Regions from separate parts of the Actinomadura keratinilytica genome, predicted to be linked through region 2. Evidence: riboswitches for the same ligand, from Rfam matches in the RefSeq annotation. Region 2 holds a riboswitch; the other holds the start of a gene.
What was found. Region 2 has a riboswitch for ZMP and ZTP ahead of ABD879_RS24990 (serine hydroxymethyltransferase). Riboswitches for the same ligand answer to the same signal wherever they lie in the genome.

Region 1 (5,237 bases), on a different contig from region 2:
TGGCCGTGGGCGCAGACCGCGACGGCACCGGCGGCGTGGCGCGCGCCGAACGCGCCGGGCTGCCGACGTTCGTCGTCCGCCTGCCCGATTTCCCCGACCGCGCGCAGTGGGACGCCGCCCTCGCCGACGCCGTCGCCGAGCACAAGCCGGACCTGGTCGTCTCCGCCGGGTTCATGAAGATCTTCGGCCCCCGCTTCCTGGAGCGGTTCGGGGGCCGCACCATCAACACCCATCCCGCGCTGCTGCCCGCCTTCCCCGGGGCGCACGCCGTCCGCCAAGCCCTGGACTACGGGGTGAAGGTGACGGGCTGTACCGTTCACTTCGTCGACGAAGGCGTGGACACCGGACCCGTCATCGCCCAGGAGGCCGTCCGGGTCGGCTGGCATGACGACGAGGAGACCCTGCACGAGCGCATCAAGCAGGTGGAGCGGCGGCTGCTGGTCGAGGTCGTGGGCCGCCTGGCCCGCGACGGCTGGACCCAGCGGGGCAGACGGGTCTCCATGAAGTGCAGGACCTGCGACACGTCCGTAGACGGAGACGATGAGGGGAGCTCGGCCGGTGAGTCGGGTGACGATTAAGCGCGCGCTGATCAGCGTGTACGACAAGACGGGGCTGGAGGAGCTGGCCCGCGGCCTGCACGAGGCCGGGGTGGAGATCGTCTCCACCGGCTCCACGGCCGGGCGGATCGCCGCCGCCGGGGTGCCCGTCATGAAGGTCGAGAAGCTCACCGGGTTCCCCGAGTGCCTGGACGGGCGGGTCAAGACCCTGCACCCCAAGGTGCACGCCGGGCTGCTGGCCGACCGCCGCAAGGACGACCACGTCCAGCAGCTGGAGGACCTGAGCGTCGAGCCGTTCGACCTGGCCGTGGTGAACCTGTACCCGTTCGCCGCCACCGTGGCGTCGGGCGCCAAGCCGGACGAGTGCGTCGAGCAGATCGACATCGGCGGCCCCACGATGGTGCGCGCCGCCGCCAAGAACCACGCCAGCGTCGCCGTCGTCGTCGACCCGGCCGACTACGGCCAGGTGCTGGAGGCCGTGGCGGCGGGCGGCTTCACGCTGGAGCAGCGGCGCCGCCTGGCCGCGCGCGCGTTCGCGCACACCGCCGCCTACGACGTGGCGGTCGCGTCCTGGTTCGCCGGCCCGTACGCGGCCGACGCCGACGCCGCCGAGTCGGGCTGGCCGGACTTCCTCGGCGCCGCCTGGGAGCGCAAGGCCGTCCTGCGGTACGGGGAGAACCCGCACCAGCGCGCCGCGCTCTACACGGCGCAGGGCGGCCCGGCGGGGCTGGCGGGCGCCGAGCAGCTGCACGGCAAGGAGATGTCGTACAACAACTACGTCGACGCCGACGCCGCCCGCCGCGCCGCCTACGACTTCGCCGAGCCCGCCGTGGCGATCATCAAGCACGCCAACCCGTGCGGCATCGCGGTCGGCGCGGACGTGGCCGAGGCGCACCGCAAGGCGCACGCCTGCGACCCGGTGTCGGCCTACGGCGGCGTCATCGCGGTCAACCGCCCGGTGACCGCGGCGATGGCCGAGCAGGTCGCCGACGTGTTCACCGAGGTCGTCGTGGCGCCGGGGTTCGACGAGGACGCCCTGGAGATCCTCACCCGCAAGAAGAACATCCGGCTGCTGCGCTGCCCCGAGGGGCCGGCGAGCGCCGAGGAGTACCGGCGCATCGACGGCGGCGTGCTGCTGCAGAGCGTCGACAAGGTGGACGCCCCCGGCGACGACCCGGCGAACTGGGAGCTGAAGACCGGCGCCCCCGCCGACGAGGCCACGCTGCGCGACCTGGCGTTCGCGTGGAAGGCGTGCCGCTCGGTCAAGTCCAACGCGATCCTGCTGGCCGCCGGCGGCGCCACCGTCGGCGTCGGCATGGGCCAGGTCAACCGGGTCGACTCGGCGCGGCTGGCGGTGTCGCGGGCGGGCGACCGGGCCGCCTCGGCGGTCGGCGCGTCCGACGCCTACTTCCCGTTCCCCGACGGCCTGCAGGTGCTCGCCGAGGCGGGCGTGCGGGCGATCGTCGAGCCGGGCGGGTCCATCCGCGACGAGGAAGTGATCGCCGCCGCCAAGGACGCGGGCATCACGCTCTACTTCACCGGCGTGCGCCACTTCTTCCACTGACGCCGCCGCGTCCGCCGGCCCGGTGCGCCGCACCGGGCCGGCGGCGTCCGCGGTGGGCGGGCTGTATGTACTGGTCTGGGCGGTTTCATCCCGGGTGGCTTGGTAGCCTCGCCGTCGGTCGCGTCCGCACCCCCGATGACGTCCGGCGCGTCCGTGGCCCGGCCCGTGTCCGTGGCGGGCGATCACCGTTGAGCCCTTGGAGGCGCGATGGACTCCGTTGTGTCCGTGCTGGTGGGAATGGTCGTGCAGACCACGTCCGTGCTCCTGGAGGCGCGGCAGCTGATCGGCCTGGTCGCCGCCGCCCTGGCCGCGATCCTGGCCGCCCAGCTCGGCTGGCACGGCACCGACCGCCTGATCTCCTGGCACGGCCGCCCCGACGAGGACTGATCCGCCCGCGCCGCGGCCCGGCCCCGGCCGATAGCATGGCGGGGACGCGACTGGCGCGGACAAGGTGGAGTCACCACCGGGGAGCGAACGACATCCGGACACCGCGCGCCTGGGTGTACGGGACGGCAGCCGGGGAACCCGCGACGAGCCCGTCCGTACGGAAGACCCGGCCACGACAGCGCGGAGGTGCATATGACCGCACGGATCCTGGACGGCAAGGTTACGGCCGCGGAGATCAGGGCCGATCTGAAGAAGCGGGTCGACGCGCTGCGCGAACGCGGTGTCCGCGTGGGCCTCGGCACCGTGCTGGTCGGCGACGACCCCGGCAGCCACGCCTACGTCAACATGAAGCACCGCGACTGCGCCGAGGTGGGCATCGAGAGCATCCGCCGCGACCTGCCCGCCGACGCCTCGCAGGAGGACGTCGAACGCGCCGTCGCCGAGCTGAACGCCGACCCCGCCTGCACCGGCTACATCGTCCAGCTGCCGCTGCCCAAGGGCCTGGACGAGCACCGCGTGCTGGAGCTGATCGACCCGGCCAAGGACGCCGACGGCCTGCACCCGGTCAACCTGGGGCGGCTCGTCCTCATGCGGCCCGCCCCGCTGCCGTGCACCCCCAAGGGCATCGTGGAGCTGCTGCGCCGCTACGACGTCCCGCTGCGCGGCGCCGAGGTCACCGTCGTCGGCCGCGGCCTGACCGTCGGCCGCTCGCTCGGCCTGCTGCTCACCCGCCGCTCCGAGAACGCCACCGTGACGTCCTGCCACACCGCCACCCGCGACCTGGCCGCGCACACCCGCCAGGCCGACATCGTCGTGGCCGCCGCCGGCGTCCCGGGGCTGATCACCGCGGACATGGTCAAGCCCGGCGCCGCCGTGCTGGACGTGGGCGTGTCCCGGGTGGACGGCAAGCTGACCGGCGACGTCGCCCCGGACGTCCACGAGGTGGCGGGCTGGGTCGCCCCCAACCCCGGCGGCGTCGGCCCCATGACGCGCGCCATGCTCCTGGCCAACGTCGTCGAAGCCGCCGAAGCCGCGACGGCCTGAACCGCGCAGTTCCGGTGTGACCGCCTGAACCGATGCGGCAGCGCGGCACAGCGCGGTGGTGGGGGCACACACGGTTGTGATTGAGCGCGTGGTGCCCCCTGTGCGCGCGGCGCTCCCCGGTGTTTCGGCGTGGGTGCCTTGTCTCCGGTGTCTGGGGTTTGGTGTGACCGGTGGCTGCCGGCGAGGTCGTTCGGCTTCGGCGTGGCCGTCTGAGCCGGTGTGGCAGTGCGGCACCGGTGTGGCGGTTGGTGCATATGCGGCTGCCGCCGGACGCGCGGTGCCCCTGTGCGCGCGGCGCTCCCCGGTGTTTCGGCGTGGGTGCCTTGTCTCCGGTGTCTGGGGTTTGGTGTGACCGGTGGCTGCCGACGAGGTCGTTCGGCTTCGGCGTGGCCCTCTGAGCCGGTGTGGCAGCGCGGTACCAGCGTGGTGGTGGGTGCACATGCGGCTGCTGCTGGATGCGCGGTGCTCTGTGTGTGCAGTGCGCCCCCGGCGTTTTGGCGTGGTTGCCTTGTCGTCGGTGTGGTCGTCTGGGCCTTGATGTGGCCGGGGGCTCCCAGCGTGACCGGTGAGTGCCCGCGTGGCCGGGGCTCGGTGTTGTGGCTTGAGGTGGGCGGGGGTTCGCCCGTACGGGGCCGTGGCCCTCGGCGCATGGCCCCGTACGGGCGAACCTTGCGCGCCGCTCCCCGATTGCGCTGCCGTGGGGGCGGCCGCAAGCTCAGTGCGTCAGGTCAGCTCGCCCGGCGCCCCGCCGCGCCCGCCGGGGGCCGGCCGGGCGTGCCGATGCGGCCCGGCGGGTGGCCGGGGGCGTGCCCGGGGCGGCGGACCTCCGCGGTGCGGGCGTCCACCGGCGTCCGGTTCTGCTGCGGCACGTGCACCGGCGGCAGCGGGCGGACGAGCCCCATCGCGATGACCTCGTTGGCGAGGCGGGTGCGCCGGTTGGCGCCCTCGGGGATCCGGAACTTCTGGTAGAGGCGCAGCAGGTGCTGCTTGACCGCGGCCTCGGTGACCACCAGGTCGGCGGCGATCTCGCGGGCGGTGGCGGGCGCGACGAACGCCTCGTCCGACAGGGCGGGCCGGCACAGCGAGGTCAGCACGTCGACCTCCCGGCGGGTGAGCTCGGGGGCCACGGCGCGCCGCAGCTCGACGTCCGGATCGACCTCCTCCCGGGGGATGCCCCCCATCCGGCAGCGCGCCGTGCCGAAGCTCACGACGTCGCCGTCCTCCAGTACGCGGCGGGCGATCGGGCGGCCGTTGACCCTGGTCCCGTTGCGGGACAGGCCCATGTCGACGACATAGACGTACGGGCCGCGCCGAACGATCTCTGCGTGCAATCGGGACACACTCGGGTCGTCGAGGCGGATGTCGACTCCGCGCCCTCGCCCGACCGTCGTGACGTCGGGGCGCAGCGGCATCACCAGGCCGCTGTCCTCGATCCGCATGAACGGCCCCTCCACGGCAGTCCTCCCAGCTAGTTAGCGACCCCTGTCTGCCGGGTTACCCGGACCCGCTGGCGCCACACCCTCCTACCGGTGAGTAGGACCCACGCCACAAGGCGTCCGGCGTCCCACTGCGTTCGTGTAACCCCAGGTGTCCCGCCCGAACGGCTGTCAATTTTCAACCTCGCTCCCGCAAAGCGGTGGAAAATGCTTTCGCTGTAGACGTTACATGCGTAAGGCATCCACACG
Region 2 (5,237 bases):
CTACGACGTGCCGCAGCGGCTGCCGCACGCCGCCGGGGGGCTCATCGCCGCCGAGGTCGACGTGCTCAAACGGCTCACCGAGGACGTCGCCCGCCCGTACGTGGTGGTGCTGGGCGGCTCCAAGGTCTCCGACAAGCTCGGCGTCATCGACAACCTGCTCGGCAAGGCCGACCGGATCCTCGTCGGCGGCGGCATGGTGTTCACCTTCCTGGCCGCCCAGGGCCACGAGGTCGGCAAGAGCCTGCTGGAGCACGACCAGCTCGACACCGTCCGCGAGTACCTGCGCCGCGCCGAGGAGTCCGGCGTGGAGATCGTGCTGCCGGTGGACGTGGTGGCCGCCACCGCGTTCGCCGCCGACGCCGAGCACTCGGTGGTGCCCGCCGGAGGCATCCCCGCCGACCGGCTCGGCCTGGACATCGGCCCCGCGTCGGGCAAGCTGTTCGCCGCCAAGCTGGCGGGCGCGGGCACGGTCTTCTGGAACGGCCCGATGGGCGTGTTCGAGATGGAGCCGTACTCGCACGGCACCCGCGCCGTCGCCCAGGGGCTGATCGACTCCGGCGCGTTCACCGTCGTCGGCGGCGGCGACTCGGCCGCGGCCGTGCGCGGGCTCGGCTTCGACGAGAGCGCCTTCTCGCACATCTCGACCGGCGGCGGCGCCAGCCTGGAATACCTGGAGGGCAAGACGCTGCCCGGCCTCAACGCTCTGGAGGACTGACCCGATGGCGCCCGCGACCTCTTCCCGCAAGCCGCTGATGGCCGGCAACTGGAAGATGAACAACACCCACCTCGAGGCCATCAAGCTGGTGCAGCAGCTCGGCTTCACCCTCAAGGAGCCCGACTACGAGGCCGTCGAGGTGGTGGTGCTGCCGCCGTTCACCGCGCTGCGCTCGGTGCAGAGCAGCGTCGAGATGGACAAGCTGGGGCTGCGCTACGGCGCGCAGGACGTCTCGCCGCACGCCTCCGGCGCCTACACCGGCGAGATCTCCGGCGCCATGCTGGCCGCCCTCGGCTGCTCCTACGTCGTCGTGGGGCACTCCGAGCGCCGCCAGTACCACAACGAGGACGACGCGCTGGTGAACGCCAAGGTCAAGGCCGCCTTCGCCAACCAGGTCACCCCGATCGTGTGCGTCGGGGAGGGGCTGGAGGTGCGCAAGGCGGGCGAGCACGTGGCGTACACGCTCGCCCAGGTGGACGGCGCGCTGGAGAAGATCCCCGCCGAGCAGGCCCGGTCGGTCGTCATCGCCTACGAGCCGGTGTGGGCGATCGGCACCGGCGAGGTCGCCACCCCGCAGGACGCGCAGGAGGTGTGCGGCGCGATCCGCGGCCGCCTCGCCGAGCTGTACGACGGCGACGTGGCCGACCAGGTGCGCGTGCTGTACGGCGGCTCGGTCAAGAGCGGCAACGTCGCCAAGCTCATGAAGGAGCGGGACGTGGACGGCGCGCTGGTGGGCGGCGCCAGCCTGGACGCCGGCGAGTTCGTCAAAATCTGCCGGTACCGGGACCTGCCCGCCTGAGAACCGCCTCGATTGCGGATCGATTCGGCAACGACATGCGGATTCTCGCCGAACCAGCCGGTAATCCGTCGTACCCTTCGTACGTGACGGGTAAACCGCTCGGCTCGTACCATGTCCTGTCCGTGTAACCGTTCGAGAACACGCCCCGTGCGGCGGGGCGGCCAGAGAAGGCGCTGAAACGTGATCATCGCAACGTCCGTCGTGCTCGCCATCACCAGCGTGCTGATGGTGATCCTCGTCCTGATGCACAAGGGCAAGGGCGGGGGCCTGTCCGACATGTTCGGCGGCGGTATCAGCTCGTCGCTGGGCGGCTCGTCGGTGGTCGAGCGCAATCTCGACCGGCTGACCATCGGCGTCGGGGTGATCTGGTTCGCCTCGATCGTCGTGCTCGGGCTGCTGTTCAAGAGCAAGGGCGTCGGCTGAGCGGGCCCGGACCCGAGACACCGGCCGTCGCGCCACCGTGCCGCGCCCGTCCCGGAGGGCGCGGCACGCGGCGGCATTCCAGCGAGCGGCAGAATCAAGCGAGGAGTTAGTCCGTGGGTAGTGGCAACGCGATTCGGGGCAGCCGGGTTGGGGCCGGTCCGATGGGAGAGGCCGAGCGCGGGGAGGCGGCCCCCCGCGTCTGGGTCAGCTTCTACTGCGCCAACCGGCACGAGGTGCGCCCCAGCTTCGCGACGGACGTCGCCATTCCCGACACGTGGGACTGCCCCCGCTGCGGGTTCCCCGCGGGGCAGGACCGCGACAACCCCCCGGCCCCGCCGAAGACCGAGCCGTACAAGACGCACCTGGCCTACGTGAAGGAGCGGCGCAGCGACGCCGACGGCGAGGCGATCCTGGAGGAGGCCCTCGCCAAGCTCCGCGAGAAGCGGGCCGCCGTCAAGGCCGCCATGGAGTCCGCGGGACGCAGCTGACCGCACGGTCCGCGCCCCCGTGACGTCCCACGGCCCGGGTCCCCGAAGGAGGGGCGCCGGGCCGTTCGCATGCCCGCGCCCGCCCGGGGACCGGAGGGTTCCGCGGGGACGGCCTTTGCGCGACGATCGGGGCCATGAGCAATGCGATCTTCGCCCGGTTCTTCGATCTGGTGGCGGGACGGGCCGAGGCGCGCGGCCACGCCGAGCTGCGCCGCGAGCTGCTGGCCGGGCTGACCGGCCGGGTCGTGGAGGTGGGGCCCGGCAACGGGCTGAACTTCCGGCACTACCCCCGGGGCGTCACCGAGGTGCTCGCCGTCGAACCGCAGCCGTACCTGCGGGGGAAGGCGGCCGAGGCGGCGCGCTCGGCGCCGGTCGAGGTCCGGGTGACCGACGGCACCGCCGAGCACATCCCGCTCGGCGACGCCGGCGCCGACGCGGTCGTGGTGTCCGGGGTGCTGTGCTCGGTGTCCGTCCCCGCCGCCGCGCTGGCGGAGTTCCGCCGGGTGCTGCGGCCGGGCGGGCGGCTGCGCTTCTACGAGCACGTGCGCGCCGACGGCGGCTGGGGGCGCCGCCAGGACCTCGTCGACCCGGTGTGGTCGCGGCTGATGGGCGGCTGCCACGCCAACCGCGACACGGTGGCGGAGCTGCGGCGCGCCGGATACCGCATCGAGAGCTGCCGCAGGCTGGTGTTCCCGCGCGAGGCCCGGTGGTCGGTGGTCGCCCCCCGCGTCATCGGCACCGCCCTGCCGCCGGCGTGACCCCGGCGGCCCGCGGCGCCGTGAGCGGCGGGGACGTCGCCGTCTAGGATGGGACGCACGCGACTGGCGCAGTCAAGGTGGAGTCGACCACCGGGGAGCGTACGTAGTCCGCACACCGCGCGCCTGGGTGTACGGGCCCCCGTCGGCCGGGGGTGCCCGCACCGCGCCTCCGGCGTTGGAACAGCGCGGAGGATGTCATGCACGATCCGGCCATCGCCCGACTGCGGGACCAGGATCCGGCCGTCGCGGACCTCGTGGAGGCCGAGGCGCGCCGCCAGTACGAGAAGGTCCGGCTGATCGCCTCGGAGAACTACGTGTCGCCCGCCGTCCTGGAGGCCACGGGCAGCGTCCTGACCAACAAGTACTCCGAGGGCTACACGGGCCGCCGCTACTACGAGGGCCAGCAGTACATCGACCCGATCGAGCTGCTGGCCGTCGAGCGGGCCAAGCGCGTCTTCGGCGTCGAGCACGCCAACGTGCAGCCGTACTCGGGGTCGCCCGCCAACCTCGCCGTCTACATGGCGTTCCTGGAGCCCGGCGACACCGTCATGGGCATGTCGCTGCCGATGGGCGGCCACCTCACGCACGGCTGGTCGGTGTCGGCGACCGGCAAGTGGTTCCGGCCCGTCCGCTACGGGGTGCGCGCCGACACCGGCCGCATCGACCTGGACGAGGTCCGCGACCTGGCCCGCCGCGAACGGCCCAAGCTGATCTGGTGCGGCGGCACCGCCATCCCGCGCACCATCGACTTCGCGGCGTTCGCCGAGATCGCCCGGGAGGTCGGCGCGGTGCTGGCCGCCGACATCGCCCACATCGCGGGGCTGATCGCGGGCGGCGCGCACCCGTCGCCGGTCGGCCACGCCGACGTGATCTCCACCACCACGCACAAGACGCTGCGCGGCCCGCGCGGCGCCATGATCATGACGACGGAGGAGCACGCCAAGGCCGTCGACAAGGCCGTCTTCCCCGGCCTGCAGGGCGGGCCGCACAACCACACCACCGCGGCCATCGCGGTGGCGCTGGAGGAGGCGGCCCGGCCGGACTTCGCCGACTACGCGCATCAGGTCGTCGCCAACGCCCGGGCCCTGGCCGCCGCGCTCGCCGAGCGCGGCTTCGACCTGGTGTCCGGCGGCACCGACAACCACCTGATCCTGATCGACCTGACCGGCCGGGGCGTGCCCGGCAAGCCCGCCGCGCAGGCCCTGGACCGGGCGGGCATCGAGCTGAACTACAACACCGTGCCGTTCGACCCGCGCAAGCCGTTCGACCCGTCCGGGCTGCGGCTGGGCACCGCGGCGATCACCACGCGCGGCCTCACCGAGGGCGAGATGCCGCGGATCGCCGCCTGGATCGACGAGGTCGTCCAGGCCGCGGCCAAGCAGGACGACACGGCGCTGGACCGCGTCGCCGGGGAGGTCCGCGAACTCATGGCCGCCTACCCGATGCCGGGCTGGGCGCCCGCCCCCTGACCGGCGTCCGGGACGGCGCGGGCGAGCACCAGGATCATCCGCCACGCCTCCGGATCGGTGACGGGCACGTCGCCGAAGTCGCCGTAGCGGGCCACGACGCGCAGCGCCCCGGACAGGCGCACGGCGGCCTCCACCTCGGTCGCCGACCAGAACCGGTACGGCACCACGTCGCGGACCACCCGGGTCGCGGCGCCCTCGGTGACGGTGACCGTGACGTGGTCGTCGGAGATCTGGGTGACCGGGTCGAGGCGGTCGGTGGGCTCGCCCCACCGCACCGTGACGTGCACGCCGCCGCGTTCCACCGTCCACCCGGTGCTGACGCTCGGCTCGTCGGACAGCCGGTCGCGGGGGTGCGACATCTCCACGATGTACAGGCCGCCGTCGGCCAGGTGGGCGGCGGCCCGGTCCAGGTGGGCGGTGAACGCGTCCAGCGTCATCAGGTGGGACGTGGAGTCCAGCATGGTCACCACCAGGTCGAACCGGCGGCCGAGCGCGAAGGAGGTCATGTCGTCCCGCACGACGCGCAGGCCGACCCCCTGGCGCTCGGCGGCCCGCTCGGCGTAGGCGCACATCGCCGGGTTGATG

Region 1: linked by a shared signal. The riboswitch ahead of ABD879_RS26065 (bifunctional methylenetetrahydrofolate dehydrogenase/methenyltetrahydrofolate cyclohydrolase) and the one ahead of ABD879_RS24990 (serine hydroxymethyltransferase) in region 2 are both predicted to bind ZMP and ZTP.

Annotation. Positions count from the first base shown of each region.
Region 1 covers NZ_BAABDO010000110.1:1,161-6,397, forward strand. The annotation lists gene purN (phosphoribosylglycinamide formyltransferase) at 1-578, shown strand, start outside; gene purH (bifunctional phosphoribosylaminoimidazolecarboxamide formyltransferase/IMP cyclohydrolase) at 541-2,121, shown strand; gene ABD879_RS26060 (hypothetical protein) at 2,329-2,508, shown strand; ZMP/ZTP riboswitch at 2,545-2,630, shown strand; gene ABD879_RS26065 (bifunctional methylenetetrahydrofolate dehydrogenase/methenyltetrahydrofolate cyclohydrolase) at 2,701-3,552, shown strand; gene ABD879_RS26070 (FHA domain-containing protein) at 4,281-5,006, opposite strand.
Region 2 covers NZ_BAABDO010000099.1:16,664-21,900, reverse strand. The annotation lists gene ABD879_RS25015 (phosphoglycerate kinase) at 1-715, shown strand, start outside; gene tpiA (triose-phosphate isomerase) at 720-1,514, shown strand; gene secG (preprotein translocase subunit SecG) at 1,695-1,937, shown strand; gene ABD879_RS25000 (RNA polymerase-binding protein RbpA) at 2,051-2,425, shown strand; gene ABD879_RS24995 (class I SAM-dependent methyltransferase) at 2,560-3,183, shown strand; ZMP/ZTP riboswitch at 3,233-3,319, shown strand; gene ABD879_RS24990 (serine hydroxymethyltransferase) at 3,381-4,652, shown strand; gene ABD879_RS24985 (class I SAM-dependent methyltransferase) at 4,619-5,237, opposite strand, start outside.